4 regions of the Solibacillus sp. genome follow, and region 3 is predicted to be linked to each of the others. Evidence: riboswitches for the same ligand, from Rfam matches in the RefSeq annotation. Region 3 holds a riboswitch; each other region holds the start of a gene.
The links. A riboswitch is a leader RNA that binds a small molecule or an ion and turns the genes downstream of it on or off. The one in region 3 is predicted to bind cobalamin.

Region 1 (5,567 bases), on a different contig from region 3:
TTTTTGAATTCAATTATCGAAAACAATAAAAAAAGCTGGGATATTGTTGCGAAGCATTTTGCTGGAGGAGATGCGTTGCCAAGCTATGGACCTTTAGCGCAAACAGAAGAAGAACTGAATTTAATCGGAGATGTCGCCGGGAAAACGGTGCTGGAAGTTGGGTTTGGTAGCGGTCATTCTCTTTTATATATGAATAACAATTGTGCAAAGGAGCTTTGGGGTGTTGATTTTTCGGGTGCCCAAAAGAAACTGGCGCAGAAAACTTTAAACGGCATTGAGGCAAACTTATTTACGGCTCCAATGGAAGAAGAAATCGGATTGCCCAAAAATTATTTTGATTTAGTGTACTCCATTTATGCGATTGGCTGGTCAAGTGATCTACCGGCAACTTTTAAGTTAATTCACAGCTACTTAAAAGAAGGAGGCGATTTCGTTTTCAGCTGGGAACACCCTTTCTATAATCAAATCAAATGCCGAGATCATCAGTTTATTTTAACGGATTCCTACCAGCGTGAAGGATATATTGAAACAATGTCATTTAAAGGGGAAGATGCACCAATGCAAATACCGAAATATAAAATGGCGACATTTATAAACGAACTTATAAAAGCAGACTTTGAACTTGTAGAAATTATTGAAAGTAATATTCCATGCTCTATAAAAGATGAAGAAATTCCGTATTCCGAAAAGTATTATTCTCTACATAAAGCAAGCCACTTTCCAACGACCTTTATTGTGAAGGCTCGAAAACGTACTTTATAGGAGGTAAGTAAAATGATTCGAAAGTTAACAAACGAAGACCTTAAAATTACAATGGCACTTGTACATAAAAAGCCGGCAGAAAATTTATTTATCATAGGTGACATTGAAGCGTATGGGATGGAATCTGATATTCAGGATTTATGGGGGCAATTTGTAGGTGATCAGCTAATAGCGATTTTACTGCGCTATGATCAAAACTATATTCCGTATAGTGAAGGGAATTATGATGTCGAAGGATTTGCCAAAATAGTTAACGAAAACCGAGGTCGGATAGAAATATCGGGACTTCAGCATTTAGTCACTCCATTAAAAAAATGGATTGACCGCGGTATTCGTCGGGACAGCGAAACGTATTATGCAAAATGTACAAAATTAACGGTTCCGACTGCCGAATTGGATTTTTCAAATGTAACGTATTTACAGCCAAGTGAGTACGAAGAAAATATTGAAATGCTCAAATCGATCCCGGAATTTTCAACGGGTACATTTAGTGTTGAAGGAAGAGAGCGTGCTGAAAAATTTAAAACTGGGCGTACTTATATTATTCGTGATGAACAAGGCGTGATGGTCTCATCAGCATCAACAACAGCGGAAAATTCCCAATCCGCGATGATTGTTGGTGTCGGAACGAGACCAGGTTACGGGAAAAAGGGATATGCGACACATTGTATGTTAAAACTATGCGTTGACTTGCTCGCCGAAGGAAAATCAATTTGCCTGTTTTATGATAATCCTGCTGCCGGACGCATTTATAAGCGGATTGGTTTTGAAGATATCGGTTTTTGGACAATGGTTCGATATGAAGAAAGAAAATAAGGGAGATAATATTGTGAAAATTTTATTAGCAGAACAACCGATTCATATAAATGCCTATGATATCGATGCGATGGGCATTGTAAGTAATATTGTTTATGTAAGGTGGTTTGAGGATTTACGTATGGCTTTTTTAAATGAGCATTATCCATTAGCGGAAATGATGGCAGTACAAATCTCCCCAATCTTGATGAAAACAGAAATCGAGTACAAAGCCCCTTTAACAATCTTCGATAAACCGCTCGGACGGTGCTGGATGGTGAAAGTCGGGCAATCAAGTTGGGAAATGGAGCTGGAAATTACAACGGAGAAGCATACACATTGTATCGGAAAGCAGTCAGGATGCTTTTTCGATTTAGAAAAGAAAAAAGTTGCCAAAATACCTGAACCATTAAAAAAACTTTTCGAAATGGAGCAATAAAAAGGAGCAATTCAATTGGTGATGAAAGAACATTTAGAAGGAATAGTAAATAAAACGACCAATCTGGATTTAATTGATTTTAACGGATTAATCGAGTTCATGCTAAAAAATACCGGAAATACGGATGGACATTTACGTGATCACTTAATTTATCGGGGATTTTGCGAATTAATTCTGAATGAACAATATACTGACAAACAATTAAATGCAATATTAAAAACATGTTTGGATGATGAGCATCTTTATTTAAATATTACACACAATGCCCCTTCTGATGATGTTTTTACAAAATCATTTTCAGCACTTGTTATTACGCTTATTTTAGGGAAAGACCGTGAAAAAAGAATTTTGCCTGAAGAACTCGTAGTTGAGGCTATTCACCGTAGTATTCGTTATTTATTTTTTGAGAAGGATTACCGGGGTTTTGTCAATACGAAGGGCTGGGCACATGCGGTTGCACATGGAAGTGACTTATTGACAGAAGCAATTAGACATCCGTTGATGACGGATTCACAATTATTTTGTAGTGCATTACAAAGTTTAAAAAGCTGTCTTCATACTGAATATGCTTTAATCGATGAGGAAGAAGAACGCATGTTACCGGTCATTGATGCATTACTGGATAAGGGACTGACGGATGAGCAATTGTTAACGTGGCTAAAAGAATTGCATTACATAGAAGTAGAGAATTGGCATAAGAAATACCGGTATGAATGGAACGTGAAGAAATTCGAGGCAACATTATTAAAGCATTTATTAAGTTCAACCAAATGTACACAAACAACTAATTGGATTGTTTTTGGAAGTCCAACTATAGTTTAGCAAGGAGTTGAAAAATTGAGACGTCTTTTTTTAATGATACTGCCGTTCTTTTTATACATAACAGGTTTACTATCATATTATTTTGATAACATTAACGGTTATCAATTTATTATTTTTATCATGGTGGGCTTGGGTATTTCAATTTTCGGTTTTTTTCTTTACCGAAACAACAAGAAGTTGAAAGCAGCTTTTTTGGGGATTTTTTATATACTAGCTCTATTGGCTATGTTCGAAAGCCGACTGATTGAATATGAAAAGTATACTTACTTTCTTGTCTCATATAACGAGCCTTTTGAAATAGTCGAAGATTCAGGTATCAATGTACTGGCAGTGGAAGTTATTGAAGCTCCATATATAACAGATTTGGACTACCTAATTCATAGTGTGGAATTTTCAACTAATAAAGAAATTCTGGATGTGGAAGTTGTCACGAATAAAATCCGGTACCGTTCGAAAAACGAAGAATTACTAAGTTATGTACGTCCTGCGGAGAAACATTTTGAAACAATGAAGGAAAATGTCAATGCTTATTTACCTGAAAACTCTTCTGCTATTAATCGATTTTTAGAAAGAGAGGATATAGAAGGTGACAGTGCAGGACTTGCCGCTGTTTTAAGCGCTCTTATCGAAAATGGTGACGTTAACAATGACGTTCCGATTGCCGTAACAGGAGCGATTGATAGCAAAGGTAATGTGAAGGAAATTGGTTCGATAAAAGCGAAAATCTTAATTGCTGAACAAAGCGGCTTTTCTCATATTCTAATACCTATGGAAAATGAAGAAGAGGCGAAGAAAGTAAAAATAAATGAGCAACCTGATATCAAAATTATTGCTGTCACATCTATAAATGATGCCGTGGATTATGTAAAAAAGCTAAATGAACCCGTAACAGGAAAATAATAAAGTGAATAATTGAAATTAAACAACCTTTGATTAGTTGTATAGTAAATTTATGTATAAAACACCTAATACACGACTAATAAACGCTCCAGTTATGCTCAGAAGCTTATGGAGAAAATAATTACCCTATCATTTTTTAACAGACTATGTTATTTTTATAATAATTTAATAATTTGCAATTTAAATGAGTGCTTACAGATTTTTGTAAGGTAAAAGGGAAATTAGTGCAAGACTAATGCAGCCCCCGCTACTGTAATAGCTGATGAAATCACAATGAATCACTGTCGTAATGATGGGAAGATGTGAAAGTAAAAGGAAGCTTAAGCCAGGAAACCTGCTTATTTAAACGATACTTACTTTTCGGAGGGAGAGGTATAGGCGAAACAAGTAATTGTTTTTGTGTTTTCTATACTTTTTTAGTATTAATTTCACATGCCCGTACCTCTTTCTGATGAGAGGTGCGGGCATTTTTTATTTCTTAGTGGATACGTAATACCAGTTTTTATTGGGATCCACACAAGTAAAATTATCATCACTCCCTATGGGGCGAGATGTATTTTTCTATAACGGAGGGTGTATACATGCAAAAGGGAAAAATCTTTGTTGTAGGGTTCGGTCCTGGAGATCGTGAACATATAACAAAACGTGCAGTCGATGCGCTACAGCAAAGTGATCACATTATGGGCTACAAAACGTATGTAGAACTGATTGAGCATTTAGTGACTGCGAAAACCATTGTCAGTACGGGAATGACTGAAGAAGTTTCACGTGCACAAGAAGCTGTAAAACAAGCTGAAGCCGGCCATATTGTTGCCGTTATTTCCAGTGGGGATGCGGGTGTTTACGGGATGGCGGGGCTCGTATATGAAGTATTAATCGAAAAGGGCTGGACTGCAAAAGTAGGCATTGAAGTAGAAGTTGTTCCGGGTATATCTGCGATTAACTCCTGTGCAAGTTTACTCGGCGCTCCGGTTATGCATGATTCGTGCACAATTAGTTTAAGTGACCATTTAACACCTTGGACGGTAATTGAAAAAAGGATTGAGGCAGCTGCAATGGCAGACTTTGTCGTTGCGTTCTACAATCCGAAATCTGGCAGACGCACGAGACAAATTGTTGAAGCACAGCGTATTTTGCTTAAGTATCGTTCTCCGGATACACCTGTTGGACTAGTAAAAGCTGCTTACCGAGATACGCAGGATATTGTGTTAACTACACTAGAAGAGATGCTGGAACACGATATCGGAATGTTGACTACGGTAGTCGTAGGGAATTCCTCAACATTTTACTATGATAATAAAATTATTACACCTCGTGGTTATCAGCGTAAATATACGTTGGGAGAAGAAAAACAACTATTAAAACCGCACCAACGTTTGAAAAAAGAAGCGGAACCTTGGGCGTTGGATCAGGAAACGGGTGAAGCAAAGACAGGGTATGAAAAAATTGAAGCTATCGAGAAAAAAATAGTTGAACCAGCAGCCATTAAAATAACCGCATTACAGCTTGCAAATGAAGCATTAGCGCTCGTACATAAAGAAACGTCAGTAGTAAAAGTTGAAGAAAATCCTTTTTTAGTTCAGCAAGAAGTGGAATCCATATTTGAGTTTGCTGTATCACCAGGTGTTGCCAATAAAATGATTACACCTGCACAAATGATTACATTGGCAGAGGTTGTAGGGGAACGGGGTACGATGGAATATACGCCCGATCATCGTCTCGTGTTGAAGGTACCAACTGATTCACCTCAAAGAATCGTAGAAACGGTAGAAAAAACGGGTTTACTTGTTCAACCTGTCGGCGACGTAGTAATCGTCAAGGCGTGTGATTTCTGTTACGGCGAAAAAGC
Region 2 (5,567 bases), on a different contig from region 3:
TATAGTGTCGGATAATCTTAAGTAATATAATATTATAAACAACTTTTATAATGGTAATGGAGGCTTTTATGGCGAATAATTCACAGTCGAATAAATATGTTATCTTCCTGGAATTACTTTTTTATGCAGTTTTACCTTATGCGATCTGGAAGTTTGGCCGAGAGCTTTTTGGTGACTATGCTGCGATGCTGCTGTCCACTGTTCCCGGAATAATTTATACTGTTTACCGCTTTGCTAAGGATCGTCAATTCAATATGACAGGCTTGTTTATTTTAGGCTCTATGCTGATTGGTACTACGGTCGATTTACTATCCGGCTCAGCCGAGCAGATGATATGGAATAATGTTTATTTAGGACTTTTTTACACATTTCTTTATGTAATTTTGCTCATCGTGAAGCAGCCTTTTTCTCTTTATATTGCAGTTGATTTTGCTTATTTGCAAGGTCATTCACGAAAGGACAGTAAAACATTGTTCTTTCAAAAAGGGATGTTTCAATGGTTTCAGCTCATTCAGATTGTCTTTATTATTCGTGGATTTGTAATGGCAGGAATTACGGTCTTTCTCTTACGGAAATATGGAATTGACAGCTTTGGTGACATGCTGGTTTATAAACGAGTTGCAGGATGGGTGTTTTCCGGCATTTTAATGGGGATGTTCTTTTACATTAATGTAATTGTGCAAAAATATACGAAGGGATTACAGGAAAAAGGTGATGAAAAGCTGCCGGAAACAGACATTGTGGCGGATTAATTTTTTATTGAAAGGTTGATGGAGATGAAAAACTTTGCTAATGTACAAGAATGCCCAAAATGCGGCGGCACGGAATTAGGAAAAGGCAAACATAGCGGGTACAGTGTTATGTCACCTGTTAATAAATTAAGTTTAGGATGCAATATCGAATACATTATTTGTACCGAGTGCGGGTTTATTATTGAAGGCTATGTAGTAAAACCCGAGAAATTTAAAGGGACTTTTTAATTCGTTATGAGTATTACAAATAGCCCGTTGCATATTGCATTGCAACGGGCATTGTAATTTCTATCTGTTTGTAAAAAATTTATTTAGCCTACTAACACAGCTTTTACAGAATAGTAGGCTTTTTGAATTTCCTTTGCATCCGTTGGGTATGTCGCCATCAATTCATCTCGTAACTCTTTAAGGCTTTTTGTATAACTTCCTGTAAAGCCATTCATTATAGCTGTCAAAAAAACAGGGGTGTAATTTCTTTTCATTCGACTCATAGTGACCGCCCCTAATTCAACTGTTTTAGACGCTTTTTTGCGGCCACCATATTTTTCAATGATGCAATGGTCTCTTGTTCCGTACGTGTTTTCAGACCACAATCGGGATTGATCCAAAATTGTTCTTTTGCGATTACTCTTTTACTATTTTCTATAATGGCCGCCATTTCTTCCACAGTTGGAATACGCGGGCTATGAATATCATATACACCTAAGCCAATTCCAAGTCCATATGGTGTTTCTTTCAGTACTTTTATCAGCTCCCCGTGACTTCGTGACGTTTCAATTGAAATTACATCCGCATCCAATGATTCTATTACATCAATAAAATCGTTAAACTCGCAATAACACATATGTGTATGAATTTGGGTCGTTTCCCGTACACCGCTTGTCGCTAATTTAAATGCTGCTACACTCGCATCGATATAAGCCTTATGCAGACTTTTACGGATTGGCATGCCTTCTTTCAAAGCAGGTTCATCTACTTGAATAATATAGATTCCCGCATTTTCAAGTGCCCTTACTTCTTCTCTTAGTGCCAGGCCGATTTGATAAGCAACTTCTGAGCGCGGTAAATCATTTCTTACAAATGACCAGTTTAAAATTGTAACGGGTCCTGTCAGCATTCCTTTGACCGGTTTTTCCGTAAGTAATTGTGCCGCACTTACTTCCTTAACTGTCATCGGTTCTATCCATTCAACATCTCCGTAAATAATTGGCGGTTTTACACAACGCGATCCGTACGAAACTACCCATCCATTTTTCGTAAAAGCAAATCCGTTTAATTTTTCACCAAAAAATTCCACCATGTCTGTTCGCTCGAATTCTCCATGGACAAGGACATCAAGGCCAAGTTGCTCCTGAATCGCAATCCAACGTGCCGTTTCATTCGCATTGAATGCTTCATACTCTGTTGTTGTAATTTCCCCTTTTCGCCATAAACTACGGTTTTTCTTAACTTCTGCAGATTGCGGGAAACTCCCGATTGTTGTTGTCGGATAGTCTGGTAACTGTAAAAAGGCACGTTGCAGTTTGCTGCGTTTGTTGTAGTTATCTGCTCGGTTAAATGATTCCGGTGTTAATGCGTTTACATGTGCATGTACAGCCTTCTTTTGTCTCGATTCATGAAGTGCCAAGGTGCGGATTGCTTTTTCGCTTTCTAAAAACGCCTGGATATGAAGGACTTCGGGCTGAAGAATTTTCCCTTTAATCATTTGCAGTTCCGTAATTTTTTCATTGGCGAATGCTAGAGCATTTAGCAGCTCTGGCAAAATGCCATCCTCTCCTGCTGTTGTAACTGGCACATGCTGTAGACTGCACGATGTTTGTAGATGGATTGGTGAAAATGGTACATAGGAACGTATTTCCGCAATCAGTGCCAACTGCTTCTGCAACTCGGCTCTCCAAATGTCCCGACCATTAATAATACCTGCATATAGAACTTTATCTTTTGGGAAACCAAACTTTTTTAACGCTGCTAGATTTTCATTTTTCCCATGAACAAAGTCCAGTCCAAAGCCATCAACAGGCAAATCAATCAATGTTTCATAATCGGATAACGCTTCAAAATAAGTTGTGCAGATCGTTTCGACTGTCAGTCCGTTTAATACTTGATGATAGAAATGCTGAACTAATGCTATTTCTTCGGACGTAAGGTCTTTTGTAAGGCTTGGTTCTTCAAGCTGGATCGACGTTGCACCACTTGCTTCCAACGACTGAAGCAACTCCTTATATACCATTACCAGCTGCTGAATATAGTGTTGTTTTTGTTCTGGGCCAACACCTTTCGTCAGTTTATAAAATGTAAATGGACCGATAATAGTCACACGATGGATTGTGCCGGCTGCTTCTATTGCCTCCTGTATATATTGCGCGTAAAAGTTGTGTTGCAATGCCAGTTTCTGTCCTTCGTATTCCGGTACAATATAGTGATAATTCGTGTTGAACCATTTCGTCATTTCACTTGCCACCACGTTTTCAGCACCGCGCGCCATTGCAAAATACGCGGTTAAATGATGCTGCAATGAAAGGTGGTCGTATCTTGATGGAATCATATTAAACATAACGGCTAAGTCAAGCATGCGGTCATAATATGTAAAATCTCCTACTGTTAAAATATCCAGCCCTAAATCCTGTTGCTGCTGAAGTTGAGCGATGCGTAAGTTTTTCATTTCCTGTTCATAACTTCCTAAAGATAGTTGTTCTTTCCAAAACGCCTCTGTTACACGCTTCCACTCACGATTCGGTCCAATATACGGATAGCCAATTACTGCTGTTTTCATAAACAATTCCTCCTTAAATTTGTTACATAAAAACCAAAACCCCTCTTTCCAAATGAAAGAGGGGTGTGAATGTTTAAGAGATTGACAAAAGAAACCTTTGTATTATCAAAGGAAGTTGTCTCACTTTCGCACAAAATCACCACCTATTTCCACGTAGGTATTGGCGTGTACTAGTTTCCGGCAGGTCTCCTGGCTCATCATCAACGTTCTTGTGATCCTTCCCATCATTAGACAGTGGTTGAATATCACGAACTCCGATTTACAGTTGCGGGACAGCACCAGACTTTCACTGGTTTCCCTTTTCAGCTTGTTCTCACAAGCACCGTAACTTACACAGTATGTAATTTCGTATACTATATCATAGAAAATGAGTTTTGAAAATTCTTTTTATTTCTTGCATCCTGTATATGCGGATTGAATTATTTCAGCTAATGCAGTGTGCTTTTTAATGAAATATGGAATGATATTAGCATATTTCGCTCTTTTATTAGAAATGTCCGCAGTAAACCCCACAAAAAAACTTGCTCAAAAAGCAGCTGCACTTTTTTCGCAAGTTAATCTAACATTTCACTATTATTTTAGACGTTCTTCAATGAGTGCTTCCATATCACTCGCAATCGTTTCATATGGAACACCATCTTCTCCCGTGCCATAACCTGAATAGTTTTTCACGGCAATTCCTTTTTCATCCACTAGGAAAAATGTATCAGCGTGGATAACTTGGTCATTCCCTTCAATTGACTGGACAGGTGTTTTAAATGAGTTTCTAGCAAATTGTTCAATAAATTTTTGATCGTACCCTGTCAGCATATGCCATTTTGATTCATCAACTGGTGTATGGCGCGATAAATATTCTGTCAAACGCTCTGGTGTATCGTAGTCCGGGTCTACTGAAAACGCGACAATTTTATAATCTTCCAGCCCCTTTTTTTCGAGGTGGTCCTGTATCCGGGTCATATTCATCGTCATTGGCGAGCAAATGGTTGTACAACTTGTGAAGATGAACATTGCCAGCCATGGTTCCCCTTTTAGGCTTTCCAGTGTCACTTCATTGTTACGGTGATCGGTCATCGTAAACCCGCTAATCTCAAAGTTGGTCGTCGGTTTAAACTGATAATTGCTGCATGCTGTGAGAACTGTCGCTGCCAAGAGCATAAGTGCGAATACAATTTTTTTCGTTTTCATTTCTCTCTCTCCACTCTTTGAACATTACTCTCATCTTACCCAATATTTAGTATATTCTCAATAGTTATTGGAAGAAGGATGTGTGTCAACATTGTGAAGAGTTTTTTATGCTCTATCTGCGGGATGATGTAATGATACAAGTGCTGTATGAATCGCTTCAAGTTTTGTTTCAATCCGATACAGTAAATAAAAAGATATAAAGATCGGAAATGTTACTTCCTGAAGAATCGCTATCCACTGGTCCATTAAAATTCCTCCTTACTTGAGAAAGCCGGCAAAGCATCATACTTCACCGGCCTTACTATTAACTGTTCAGTTCGATCGCCGTGACATTACGTTCAACGATGCGCGCTGATTTTTTCACATTGAACAAAAATCCGTCCTTTGAAAATACTGCCTGATCCATAATTGTTTGCATCGCTGCATTTACTTCAGCTTCCGTTAAATTCGGCTTCGGATCATTAATGTTGATCGTCATCGTATTCCCTGCAATGTTGGCAAATGTCAATTGTAATACTTGTGCCATATTCTCACCTCCCGTTCTTTGCTAATACTAATTAAGCTGTAATACTTTCTTTCTGCGTTTTCACAGATTCGATATAATCGAAATCTGTTAAGCCGACGATTGTAGTTGCAACTGTATATAGCTGCTGAGCTGTTGCATTTCTTTCCAAGTTACGGAATGTAGAACTTTTAATAATCGGCTCGTTAAATTCATCAAGACCTGTCTGATAAAATACTGTCAATGTTGCAGATAAAAATCCGAATTCGTTCATGTTTATCACCTCCTTGCCCTATATATGTCATGATTTACCGAAAAAAGGGACAATGACGATGAAAAATTTTACAAAACCTTA
Region 3 (5,567 bases):
CCGTTTCCCGTTCCGCGCGGCGGGCAACAGTGCGCGCGATATGCAGTGTAGCTGCTGCTGGCGCCCCACCCGGTAATATGAAACGTTTTAATGGGGGTGCTTCTTCAGAAAGTGCATCGATACGTTTTTCCAAAACAGCAATCGGTTCTTCCGTAAGTTTGTAATGACGTTCTTTCATTACATTCGCCAAGTCCCCGCCGCCATCAAACAATTCATGTTGAATGGCAGTTAAATCTTCAATCAAGTCCTTGAACTTATCCTGATCCAATTCGCTTACAGCTTTACCGATAAATGAATTCAGCTCATCAATTGTGCCATATGCTTCAACGCGCAGATGGTCTTTATCAACACGTCCTCCAATAATGCTCGTCTTCCCTGTATCGCCTTGTTTTGTATATAATTTCATCAATATTCACCCTTTCGTATTAATATTATTTCTAGGCTTTATGAAAATTCCCTTTAAGTATGATGACGCTCTTTTTTTAGCGATCGTTTTATTCTTCCGGCACATTTTACTTATTATAATGCTTTTTATATTTTTTAATTGCTTCTATTGTAACTTCGAAAACAGCCCGGCCGATCAGTTTGCCGATTTCTGTAATAGGTCCGGCATACGGCATTTCTTCCCCTTGTTGGGTAGCCGCGATCAATAGACTGTCGGTTGCGGTACTTGTTGCAGTCGTATTTGTCACTGAATCTTTTATTTGCTGATCTGCCAATGCTTTCGTTTTTGCTTCTGTTGCTGTAATCATCGCCTGAATAAATGCTTCATCTGTCAGCTTACCATTAATGATTACCCATGTATTAATCGTACCGACATGTGGCTCATCTTCCCGCAAATATGTTTTCGTAACATCGACACTGTTTCCTACCCCTGCTGTTACCATGACAAGGATTTGTACATTATTTTTCGAGAAATGCCGTATTACTGCACAGCTTGTTTTCACAGCTGTCAGCATAACGACTGTATTTGTGGGAGAAAACTTGCGCTCTTTTAAAAATTGCTCCGTTTCCTCTTTCACATTATAAATATCGTATTCTGGAGAAATAGAACGATTGAGTAATGTGTCATACCAGCCTATGCCGGCATTATGGACAGCAGAAGAAATTACTTTCAGCGGTGCCTGTGCCTGATATTCGATATAGTCTTCTGTAATTTGAAACTGGTCCATCTGGATTGTCGCAGCTTTTCTTTCCATTTCATTCGTTGGCAGCATCGTAATTTGCGGTTTTGGCAGCTCCGGGTGAGGATATGTCGCAATTCGGGCATGATACACATCGGCAATCTGCTCCTGCAGCACGACTTCATGCGGCTCCCCAAATGCCCGTATTTCACCATTTTCCAACAGAAGCAGTTCATCACAATAAAGCGATGCCAAGTTAATATCATGAAAAATCGAGACAACCGTCAGCCCCTGTACCTCAACTTGCATCCGAATCATATCCAGAATCTGCTTTTGGTGGGCGATATCCAAATGGTTTGTCGGTTCATCCAATAGAAGCAGTTCCGAATTTTGTGCAAGTGCCTGGGCGATAAATACCCGTTGCTGCTCGCCTCCCGATAAAAACTCCAAGTACTGATTTTTATATTGCGAAACACCTGTGCTTTCCATTGCCTGCTGAACTGTCTTTTCATCTTCTTCGGCCCAAGAAGAAAAGAATCCGCTTTGATGCGGGTAACGCCCTAGCGAAACCGCATCATATACACTGTTAGTAAATGCACTTGCATTTAATTGAGGCAAAACTGCCATCTTTTTCGCCAATTGCTTGTTGTCATAGCTTTTAAGCGGTTTCTCTTCGATAAAAATTTCACCTGTTTCAGGCTTCAGCACACCACTTATCATTTTCAGTAATGTCGATTTTCCGCTACCGTTCGGACCAAGAATCCCGAGAATTCTTCCTTTTTCCACGTGAAACGTCATATTTTTTATAATCTTTTTCCCGCCATAACCACCTGATAAGTTATTTACTCTTAACATTATGCAACAACCTTTCTACGTTGCTTGAAGAAAATATAGGCAAAGACAGGCGCGCCAATAAAGGAAGTAATAACACCAATCGGCAGTTCGATAGGGGCTATAATTGTACGCGATACTAAGTCACAAATGACGAGCAGGCTTGCACCATTCAAAAACGACAATGTCAATAAATGTCGATGGTCTGCTCCGATCAGCAGACGGATCATATGCGGTACTACTAATCCGACAAATCCAATTGTCCCTGATGCAGCAACAGCCGCTCCTGTTAAAATGGAACCGCCCGCCAAAATCATATACTTGCTGCGCTTAACATTTACACCTAAATACTGGGCACGCTCTTCCCCATAAACCATAGCATTCAGTTCACGGCGAGTTAGCCAAATAAGTGCTGTGCCGATCACCATAAACGGCAGCACCATCTGAACATACGGCCACCCTCTCATCGACACACTTCCTAAAAGCCATCCGATAATTTCTCTTAGCTGTTCACCCGTAAGTGCAACCATTAAGGAAATACAGGACCCTAAAAACGAGCTGAAAATTATACCCGTCAAAATCAGCGTTTCCATTTTCATCGAACGGTCAACAAGCCTTGCAAATGTCAGGACGATAATCATCGTACATGCGGCTCCAGCCATACTGAATACCGGCAATGTGAAGACACCGAGCACCGGTATTGAAATCCCTAAAAAGATGGTCATAACCGCACCTACCGAGGCTCCAGATGAAATTCCCAATGTATACGGATCCGCCAAAGGGTTTTTAAGTAACCCTTGGAACGCTGCTCCGGCTATCGCTAAAGATGCTCCGATTAATGCGGCTAAAATGACGCGGGGCATACGTATTTTCCACAAAATACTGTATGCAACCGGATCAGTTGTTTTATCCCATAATGTAGAAAACGGAAAATTAACAGACCCGAATGAAATGCCGATCCATATACTGCTTAAAAGTAATCCAATCGATAGTACATAGGCGATTGAATATTTTTTATTCATTAAATACCTCTGGATAAATTGCAGCACCTATTGATTCAATACCTTCAACAATTCGCGGACCTTGTCGACTTGTAGTATCGCCATCGACCAATTTCACATTGCCGTTTTTCACTGCATCCATTTCGGCATATGCATCATTTTCCTCAATTGCCGCCATATCGTTTTCATACGTTACTAAAATGACGTCCGGATTGCTTTTTACAAATTGCTCAGAGCTGTACATCGGCCACCCTAGTTCAGGAACAGCATTTTCTGCATTTAACACGTCCAGCATTTCACTGATGAATGTCTCTTCTCCTGCTGCATAAAGATCCGGATCTGTTCCCACAACGATGAACACGGACTTCTCTTCAAGGTCGGCTACTTTCACTTCAATTTCTTCTATCCCCTCTTTGATTGAGGCAACCATTTTTTCGGCTTCTTGTTCTTTATTTGTCAGCTGCCCGATTTGTTCAATCGTTTCATACGTTTCTTCAAATGTTTTGGCATCTTTTACAACAAATACGGGAATTCCTACTGTTTCAAGCTGCGCAATTGCCTGTTCATTGAAGCTGTACATTCCGGATTCATGTGCTAAGACTAAATCGGGTTGCAGGCTGATTATTTGTTCTAAATTGAACTCCATGCCGCCAACCGATTCTTTTGTTAATGCTTCTTCAGGGTATGTATCATTGTCGTTAACGGCGATAATTTCATCGTTCAATCCTAAGCCGAATAAAATTTCCGTATTCGATGGAGTTAATGTAATGATGCGTTGCGGCGCTTTTTCAAGTGTAATTTCTTTGTCCAAAGCATCTTTTAATGTAACCGGAAATTGTGCTGCTTCAGTTACTTCTGTGCTTCCCTTTGATGATTGTTCATCTGTTGCTTTTTCCGAATTACATGCAGTCAATGTTAATGTGAGTAATGCTGCGGAAGAAAGCAGTTGCCATTTTTTCAAAATAAAAACCTCCTGAGATTTTGTTGTATAATTTTCTACAAAAATAAAAAGCTCCCTACCATAAATGAAGGAAGCTTTACATATGCAAATAATATTCAATAAAAAGAATTTATCCGCCATATCCTATCCTCGTAGGTTTAATTTAGGGCATTATAAAGGCAGGTCTCCTGGCTTATGCATAAACGTTGAAGAGCGCCTTCCCGAAAGTTTTTCAGTGGCCTGTTGCTCCCAACTAGCAATTACAGTGGCGGGACCGCATCGGAATTGAACCGATTTCCCTTTTACTTCTTACTCAATCCAACGAGTAAGAACCTTTATCGTCCATATAAAGTTAATAGCTCTATTATAGCGGATATTCGGAAAAATGTATGCTCATTCGCTAAAATTTCAGATAATTTGTCTTATTTTGTTGAAATTACGAATAAAAGAACTACTTATTCTTTCTCTTTCAAGTTTTTTTCAATTGCCGTTTCAGCTAATCGTTTAATTGTAATGTCATCCATTGGCGGATTGTGCAGACCTGCACGTACATCACGGTAATAGCGTTGAAGCGGGTTTGATCTTTGCAGGCTTTTTGCCCCAACTAGACGCATCGCTTTATCAACAACTTCGATTGCTGTATTTGTCACTACATGTTTCGCAATATTAATTTCATTGACTAATGTCGCCTTTTTAATCGGGTCATTGTATAGCCCCGCAACACCGTAAATTGTAAAGCGTGCTTTCGTCAACGCCAAATCCATTTCTCCGATCAGTGTTTGCACGTTTGGCAACTGGGCAATTGTTCCTTGAATACTGTTCGGGGAATGGCTATTTGCAAAATCAACCGCATAATCGCGAGCAGCCTGGGCAATTCCTAAATAAGTTGCCGGAATGAGCAGCAGCCAGCCGTTCAGCTTAAATCCGGTTGAATAGTTCGGGATTTCCACTAAGTTTGTTTTATCAACACGTACATTATCGAGCACTAAATCATCGCTTCCCGTACCGCGCATTGACGCAACATCCCACGTATTTTCGACCGATACCCCTTCAGCTGTTTTCGGAACGAGGAAAAATCCTAACTGGCCCTCATCTTCAATCCATGCCGACACTAAAAAATAATCGAGGTCCGGTGCACCGCTCGTATAGTTTTTACGGCCATTAATTACATAGTAATCACCATCACGTTTTGCTGAAGTACCCGGACGTCCGCCACGCACCGGGCTTCCCATCGCAAACTCGCTTACCGCACGATTGACTGTCGCACCATTTGCAATTTCTCCGCCAAACCAGTCGAGCTTTTGTTCATCCCAATAGCGATTTTCAAAAATCTCGCCCACATTCTGAATTGTCCACGAAACAGCCAGACCCGTGCTTCCGCAAAAGCTCGCCAAAGTTTCCTGCAGTAGCAGCGCATCATATACTGTGAATCCATCTCCGCCATATTCCTTTGGCAATGTTATTTTTGTATAGCCGATTTCTCTCAGCTTCCGGAAATTTTCAAATGGAAATGTCGCTTGTTCATCTGTTTGCTGAGCATGTTCTTTCACGCTATCTGATATTGTTTCGAGCTTTTTCAGCCATTGTTGCTGCTCGTCGGTTTGAATAAATAATTCCTTGCTCATGAAAAGCACCACCTCATATTTATTGTCCTGTATATAGAAGTCAAAT
Region 4 (5,567 bases), on a different contig from region 3:
GAGTGTAGAACAATATGCTGAGGCTGCTTTTTCGAACATCGCTTTACATCCTGAGCCAACGCCATTGCCAACCCGCCTCCAGCAGAATCCCCCATAAAAATAAACGGTGCATCGTATTTTAAAACAAGATGATCATATAAGTCATGGATGGCAACAAAACACTCTCTATGTGTATGTTTAGGTAGCTTCGGATAAATTGGCACAACAATCGTGAAATTTGTCTCCTGTGCAAGCTTTACTAAATAACGCCAATGAAAAATCAGTGGATCATTAATATACGCTCCGCCGTGGAAATAGTAGATGACCTTTTCCGGTGTTTGCTGTTCATTAATTGTGTAATAGTGAATGCTATTCAATTCGTCTTTCTGTATTTGATGCTGATCTCTGAATTTAGCATCCAGTTCATACGGTTTCTCGTTATGTTTCATTGCAATAAATTCATCGAGCAGTCGTAAATCCATAAATTTCTTCTTTGTTCCTCGCAGTATTAAAAACTTCTCAAACAACACACTTTGCACGCTACGCATACAATGCCTCCATCCTATTTTTTCTACTATGATTCTTATGCATTCGACTAAAATTGATTGATCACCTTCTAAACGGATAAACGTTTCTATATATCCTTATGCATACTTAGTACCTATTAGAAAATAAATTCTAAAGGAGGGAATGATGGTACTCATTGGATTTTAGAAAGATCTACCTGATGGGCGTTATAATTGTGAACTTTTGTATTTACCGATTTCAAAAATTGTGACACAGATCGATATTCAGTCAAAAGGAGAGGAAGGAAACTACTATGGTTGATTTAGATTTTTTAATTCAGTACGGATTCATATTATTAGTGATTTCAATTACGACATTTGTCTTGTCTATGTATTTCCGGAAAAAGCCGAAAGTGGATAAAGGATTTAAGTTTGCCTATCATATCGCCGTAAATTTTTACGCACGATTTATTCAATCCCGTTTTGTATTTTTCCGTTAGCAATCATTTATTATTTTGAAAGGTTTTCCGCTAACTTTATATTTGTTACGCTGTTGCTCGTGATCGTATTTGTTTTTCAAACGTCATACAATTACATAAAGTGGAAAAAAGAAGATTAAAAGCCTGTGTTCATCCGAAAGCAGGCTTTTTTTCATTATTTCACTCCGCTCGAACCAAAGCCCTTATCACCGCGCTCCGTATCCGACAGTTTGTCTGTTTCTTCAATGAAAACTTGCGGAACATATTGAATGACTAGCTGGGCGATGCGCATTCCTTTCTCAATCGTAAAAGGTTCTTTCCCGTGATTGATTAAAATCACGCCGATTTCACCGCGATAGCCAGCATCGATCGTACCTGGACTATTTAACACCGTAATCCCATGTTTGAGTGCCAATCCACTACGTGGGCGTACTTGCGCTTCTGTTCCCTCCGGCAGTTCGATTTGAAGACCGGTTTTAATTAATGCGTATTCACCAGGCAGTAAAACTTTCTCTTCAACCGCGCTTAAATCCATCCCTGCATCCCCTTCCCGTGCCTGTTTCGGTAATACAGCATCCGGGTGGGTTTTCTTAATTTTCAATTGAATCGACATATTCAACCAACTTTCTCATTAATAAAATCTATTTACATGCAGTTATAACAAAACCATATTTTTTCTTTATTTTCAATAGGGAGTTTTCTAGAAATCTTATTGGATTTATGTTATCTTTCTTTAGGCTCTTTACTTTTATGTTGTTAAAGCTTATACTCAATTCAACTATATATTGTGTTTTTTTATCACGGTACTACTAAATGTAGTTTAAAAGGGAAGTTTGGTGTGAATCCAACGCTGTCCCCGCAACTGTAAATGCTGACTGAAGACGAATAGACCACTGTGCAATGCATGGGAAGGTATGTCTGACGGATGAGGCAAAGCCAGGAGACCTGCCGCGTTAAAACTACGTACATTTCTTCGGGGAATAGGAAATGGAGGCGCTCTTTAACTCGTTTCCATTTCAAGCTATCCTGTTTTCCGGGATAGCTTTTTTATTTGTCACAAATCTCTCCCGCATACTGTACGACACGATAACTAGTAATATTTATATAGCGAGGGATTCTAATATGAAACTTTATACGAAAACAATTTGCCCGAAATGCCTATGGGTAAAATCAGAACTTGATGCAGCCAACTTGGAAGTAGAGGTCATCAATATCGACCAGGACGAAACAGCAAAACAACAAGTAATCGATGCAGGTTTTCTGTCTGTGCCGTTATTTGAAATAAACGGTGAGTTCATTTCAGAGCCGACTTCTATTATCGATCGCATTTCTGAAATGACTGCATGATTATTTATGCTTCACGAACTGGCAATGTACGATACATCGTGCAAAAACTCGGCTTACCCGCAAAGGATCTGGCCGAGATGGTGAAAATCGATGAACCGTATCTTTTATTTACATATACGGATGGATTAGGCTCTGTCCCCCCTATCGTCGACCAGTTCATGACTGCGAACTTTGAATTATGCAAAGGAATTATCGTAAGCGGAAACCGGAATTTCGGTCATGCTTTTTTCGGCCGTGCTGGTGACCTTTTAGCTGCACAATACGGAATTCCGTTAATTGAAAAAGTGGAAATGCGGGGAACTCCGGCTAATTACGAGTCGATTACAGATTACTACCACTCCATTTGGAAAGAGGCATCGATATGAAACAGTATTTAAAATTAAATAACGATATATTAAACCGTTACCGTGCAACCGGTGAACTTGATTTGGCGAAAGACAAAGAAGCAACACGCCGCTATTTTCTGGAAGACGTCAATGTCCGTTTACGCTACTTTATTGATATTGAGGAAAAAGTGCGCTATTTAGTTGATGAAGGCTATTACGAAAAAGAGTTTTTTGATTTCTACTCGATGGACTTTATTAAACGGATGTACAAAAAAGCCTATTCCTACAAGTTCCGGTTCCCTTCATTCATGAGTGCTTCAAAGTTTTACGAAAGCTATGCGATGAAAAGCCGTGACGGAAAAGAAATTCTGGAAAAGTACGAGGATCGAATTGTCATCATCGCCCTTTATTTAGCACAAGGTGATGAAATGTTGGCGGAAAAGGCCATCGAAGCGGTCATGACTGCCTACCAGCCAGCAACCCCAACTGCTTTAAACAGCGGGAAAAAGGCGCGTGGTGAGCTTGTCTCATGCTTTAAACTGACAATGGATGACACGATGAACTCGATTGCCGAGAACATCGGTTACTGTCTGGAGCTTTCCCGTTTAGGCGGCGGTGTCGGGGTAAACTTGACCGATCTTCGTCCTTTAGGTGATCCGATAAAAGGGATCTTAAACCGTGCGAGCGGGGTTATGCCCGTTGCGAAACTGCTGGAGAATTCATTCTCATATTCGAATCAGCTTGGTCAAAGAAATGGTTCAGGAGTCGTCTACCTGAATGTTTTCCACGGTGATATTGAAGCGTTCATCTCTTCCAAGAAACCAAATGCCGACGATAAAATCCGATTAGCTACACTATCTACAGGGATTATTCTACCCGATATTTTCTTTGAACTGATGCGCCGAGATAAAGATATCGTCTTGTTCAGTTCATATGATATTTATAAAGAATACGGGAAACGCATGTCGGAAATTTCGATTACAGAAATGTACTATGAGCTATTGGATAATCCGAACATCCGTAAACTGAAACGATTAAATGCCCGTAAACTATATACGGAAATTAAAAAAGCGCAGTTTGAATCGGGTTACCCTTTTGAAATATTCGATGATAATGTTAATAACGAGCATCCATTAAAAGAAATCGGACGTGTGAAGATGTCGAATCTGTGCACCGAAATTCTCCAATACCAGCAAACAAGTGTTGTTACCGATCAAAACGAGCCGAATGAATATGGCCTCGATGTTTCTTGCAATTTAGGATCGATCGACATTCACGAAGCAACGAAAGTTCAGGATTTCGGACAGCTTGTCGATACAGCAATGCGTCTTTTGACGAATGTCTCAACGATGACCGATATTGTAAACGTCCCTTCTGTGTCGAAAGCCAACAAAGTGATGCACTCTGTAGGATTGGGCGTTATGAACTTGCATGGACACCTCGTACAAAGCGGAATCCGTTATGGCTCCAAAGAGTCAATTGAATTTATCGATGCGTTTATGGAAGCACTGAATTATTACTCATTAAAAGCATCAATGGAAATCGCGAAGCAAAAGAACGAAACGTTTTATCGATTTGAGGAAAGTGATTATGCGAGCGGTGTTTACTTTGAAACTTATATATATAAAGAAGAAAAAGAACTTACACCTGAAGTGATTAAAGCACTTGGGGGTACACCGATCATTACTCAAAATATGTGGCAGCAGTTGAAGGCCGACGTTTTGGAGCATGGATTGTTCCACTCATATAGACTTGCAATTGCTCCAACTGGCTCCATTTCCTACATCCGCAGCTGTACCGCTTCCATTGCCCCTGTTACAGAACGCGTGGAGGTTCGCGATTATGCTGACAGCCGTACAATTTATCCGATGCCATTTTTAACGAATGAAAACCAGGAACTTTATACCGAAGCATATGAAGTAAACCCGTATGAACTGATCGACCTTTACGCAGCAGCGCAAAAGCATGTGGACCAGGGGATTTCCATGACACTATACGTAACAGATCAGTGGAACACAGAACAATTGGCAAAAGCTTATATATATGCGTGGACGAAAGGCATTAAAACTGTTTATTACGTACGCCAACGTTTACTTACAATTGAGGAGTGTGTCGCATGTCAAATTTAACGTATAAAGCAGTCAACTGGAATACCCCGACGAGTGAACTCGCTCGCATTTTTTGGGACCAGCAATGGAAACAAATCTGGTTCCCCGAAGAAATTGCAGTCAGTAAAGACGTCAAACAATGGAAGGAATTCGAGCATCAGGATACATACAAAAAAGTATTCGGCGGCCTGACATTGCTTGATACGGTACAAACGAACATCGGCATGAATGAAATTGCCAAGTACACACCTGATTTCCAGGAGAAAGCGGTGTTAACCGTATTCGGATCGTTTGAAGCAATCCATGCAAAGTCTTATTCATATATTTTTACAACACTATGTACAAACACTGAAATCGACGAAGTTTTCGAATGGGTGCAAAAAAATGAGTTTCTTCAATATAAAGCAAACCGCATCGGTGAAGTATACACTGCTATAAAAGAAGATGACCCGGAAAGCTTATGGAAGGCAATGTTCGCTTCAGTCATGCTGGAAAGCTTCTTATTCTATTCCGGCTTCTTCTATCCTCTTTATTTAGGAGGACAGGGCGTACTGCGAAACAGTGCAGAAGTGATTAGTTTAATCTTGCGCGACGAATCAATCCACGGAGTAGCAGTCGGCTTTTTCGCCCAGAACATTTTCAAAACGTTCTCTGCAGAAAAACAGCAGGAGCTTACTTTGTGGGGCTATGAATATTTACTCGATTTATATCAAAATGAAATGAAGTATACCGATGATTTATACGCAGAAACGGGACTTTCCCCTGAAGTGAAAAAATACGTGCGCTACAATGCGAATAAAGCGCTCATGAACTTGGGGTTCG

Region 1: another riboswitch for cobalamin. It lies ahead of cobJ (precorrin-3B C(17)-methyltransferase); the one in region 3 lies ahead of ABS917_RS07975 (ABC transporter substrate-binding protein).
Region 2: another riboswitch for cobalamin. It lies ahead of metE (5-methyltetrahydropteroyltriglutamate--homocysteine S-methyltransferase); the one in region 3 lies ahead of ABS917_RS07975 (ABC transporter substrate-binding protein).
Region 4: another riboswitch for cobalamin. It lies ahead of ABS917_RS07020 (glutaredoxin family protein); the one in region 3 lies ahead of ABS917_RS07975 (ABC transporter substrate-binding protein).

The regions. Positions count from the first base shown of each region.
Region 1 covers NZ_JBELZM010000005.1:41,891-47,457, forward strand. The annotation lists gene ABS917_RS06860 (class I SAM-dependent methyltransferase) at 1-762, shown strand, start outside; gene ABS917_RS06865 (GNAT family N-acetyltransferase) at 775-1,578, shown strand; gene ABS917_RS06870 (acyl-CoA thioesterase) at 1,592-1,996, shown strand; gene ABS917_RS06875 (DUF2785 domain-containing protein) at 2,018-2,818, shown strand; gene ABS917_RS06880 (S16 family serine protease) at 2,834-3,718, shown strand; cobalamin riboswitch at 3,888-4,074, shown strand; gene cobJ (precorrin-3B C(17)-methyltransferase) at 4,300-5,567, shown strand, end outside.
Region 2 covers NZ_JBELZM010000011.1:78,519-84,085, reverse strand. The annotation lists gene ABS917_RS12075 (VC0807 family protein) at 69-752, shown strand; gene ABS917_RS12070 (transcription initiation factor TFIIIB) at 777-980, shown strand; gene ABS917_RS12065 (hypothetical protein) at 1,064-1,243, opposite strand; gene metE (5-methyltetrahydropteroyltriglutamate--homocysteine S-methyltransferase) at 1,255-3,525, opposite strand; cobalamin riboswitch at 3,688-3,867, opposite strand; gene ABS917_RS12055 (SCO family protein) at 4,099-4,710, opposite strand; gene ABS917_RS12050 (YvrJ family protein) at 4,816-4,956, opposite strand; gene ABS917_RS12045 (DUF2922 domain-containing protein) at 5,015-5,236, opposite strand; gene ABS917_RS12040 (DUF1659 domain-containing protein) at 5,268-5,486, opposite strand.
Region 3 covers NZ_JBELZM010000006.1:62,153-67,719, forward strand. The annotation lists gene ABS917_RS07960 (cob(I)yrinic acid a,c-diamide adenosyltransferase) at 1-406, opposite strand, end outside; gene ABS917_RS07965 (adenosylcobinamide amidohydrolase) at 513-1,979, opposite strand; gene ABS917_RS07970 (FecCD family ABC transporter permease) at 1,979-2,977, opposite strand; gene ABS917_RS07975 (ABC transporter substrate-binding protein) at 2,970-3,917, opposite strand; cobalamin riboswitch at 4,058-4,248, opposite strand; gene ABS917_RS07980 (acyl-CoA dehydrogenase family protein) at 4,352-5,521, opposite strand.
Region 4 covers NZ_JBELZM010000005.1:68,858-74,424, reverse strand. The annotation lists gene ABS917_RS07035 (alpha/beta hydrolase fold domain-containing protein) at 1-557, opposite strand, end outside; gene ABS917_RS07030 (hypothetical protein) at 800-985, shown strand; gene dut (dUTP diphosphatase) at 1,140-1,577, opposite strand; cobalamin riboswitch at 1,749-1,931, shown strand; gene ABS917_RS07020 (glutaredoxin family protein) at 2,087-2,311, shown strand; gene nrdI (class Ib ribonucleoside-diphosphate reductase assembly flavoprotein NrdI) at 2,308-2,676, shown strand; gene nrdE (class 1b ribonucleoside-diphosphate reductase subunit alpha) at 2,673-4,766, shown strand; gene nrdF (class 1b ribonucleoside-diphosphate reductase subunit beta) at 4,754-5,567, shown strand, end outside.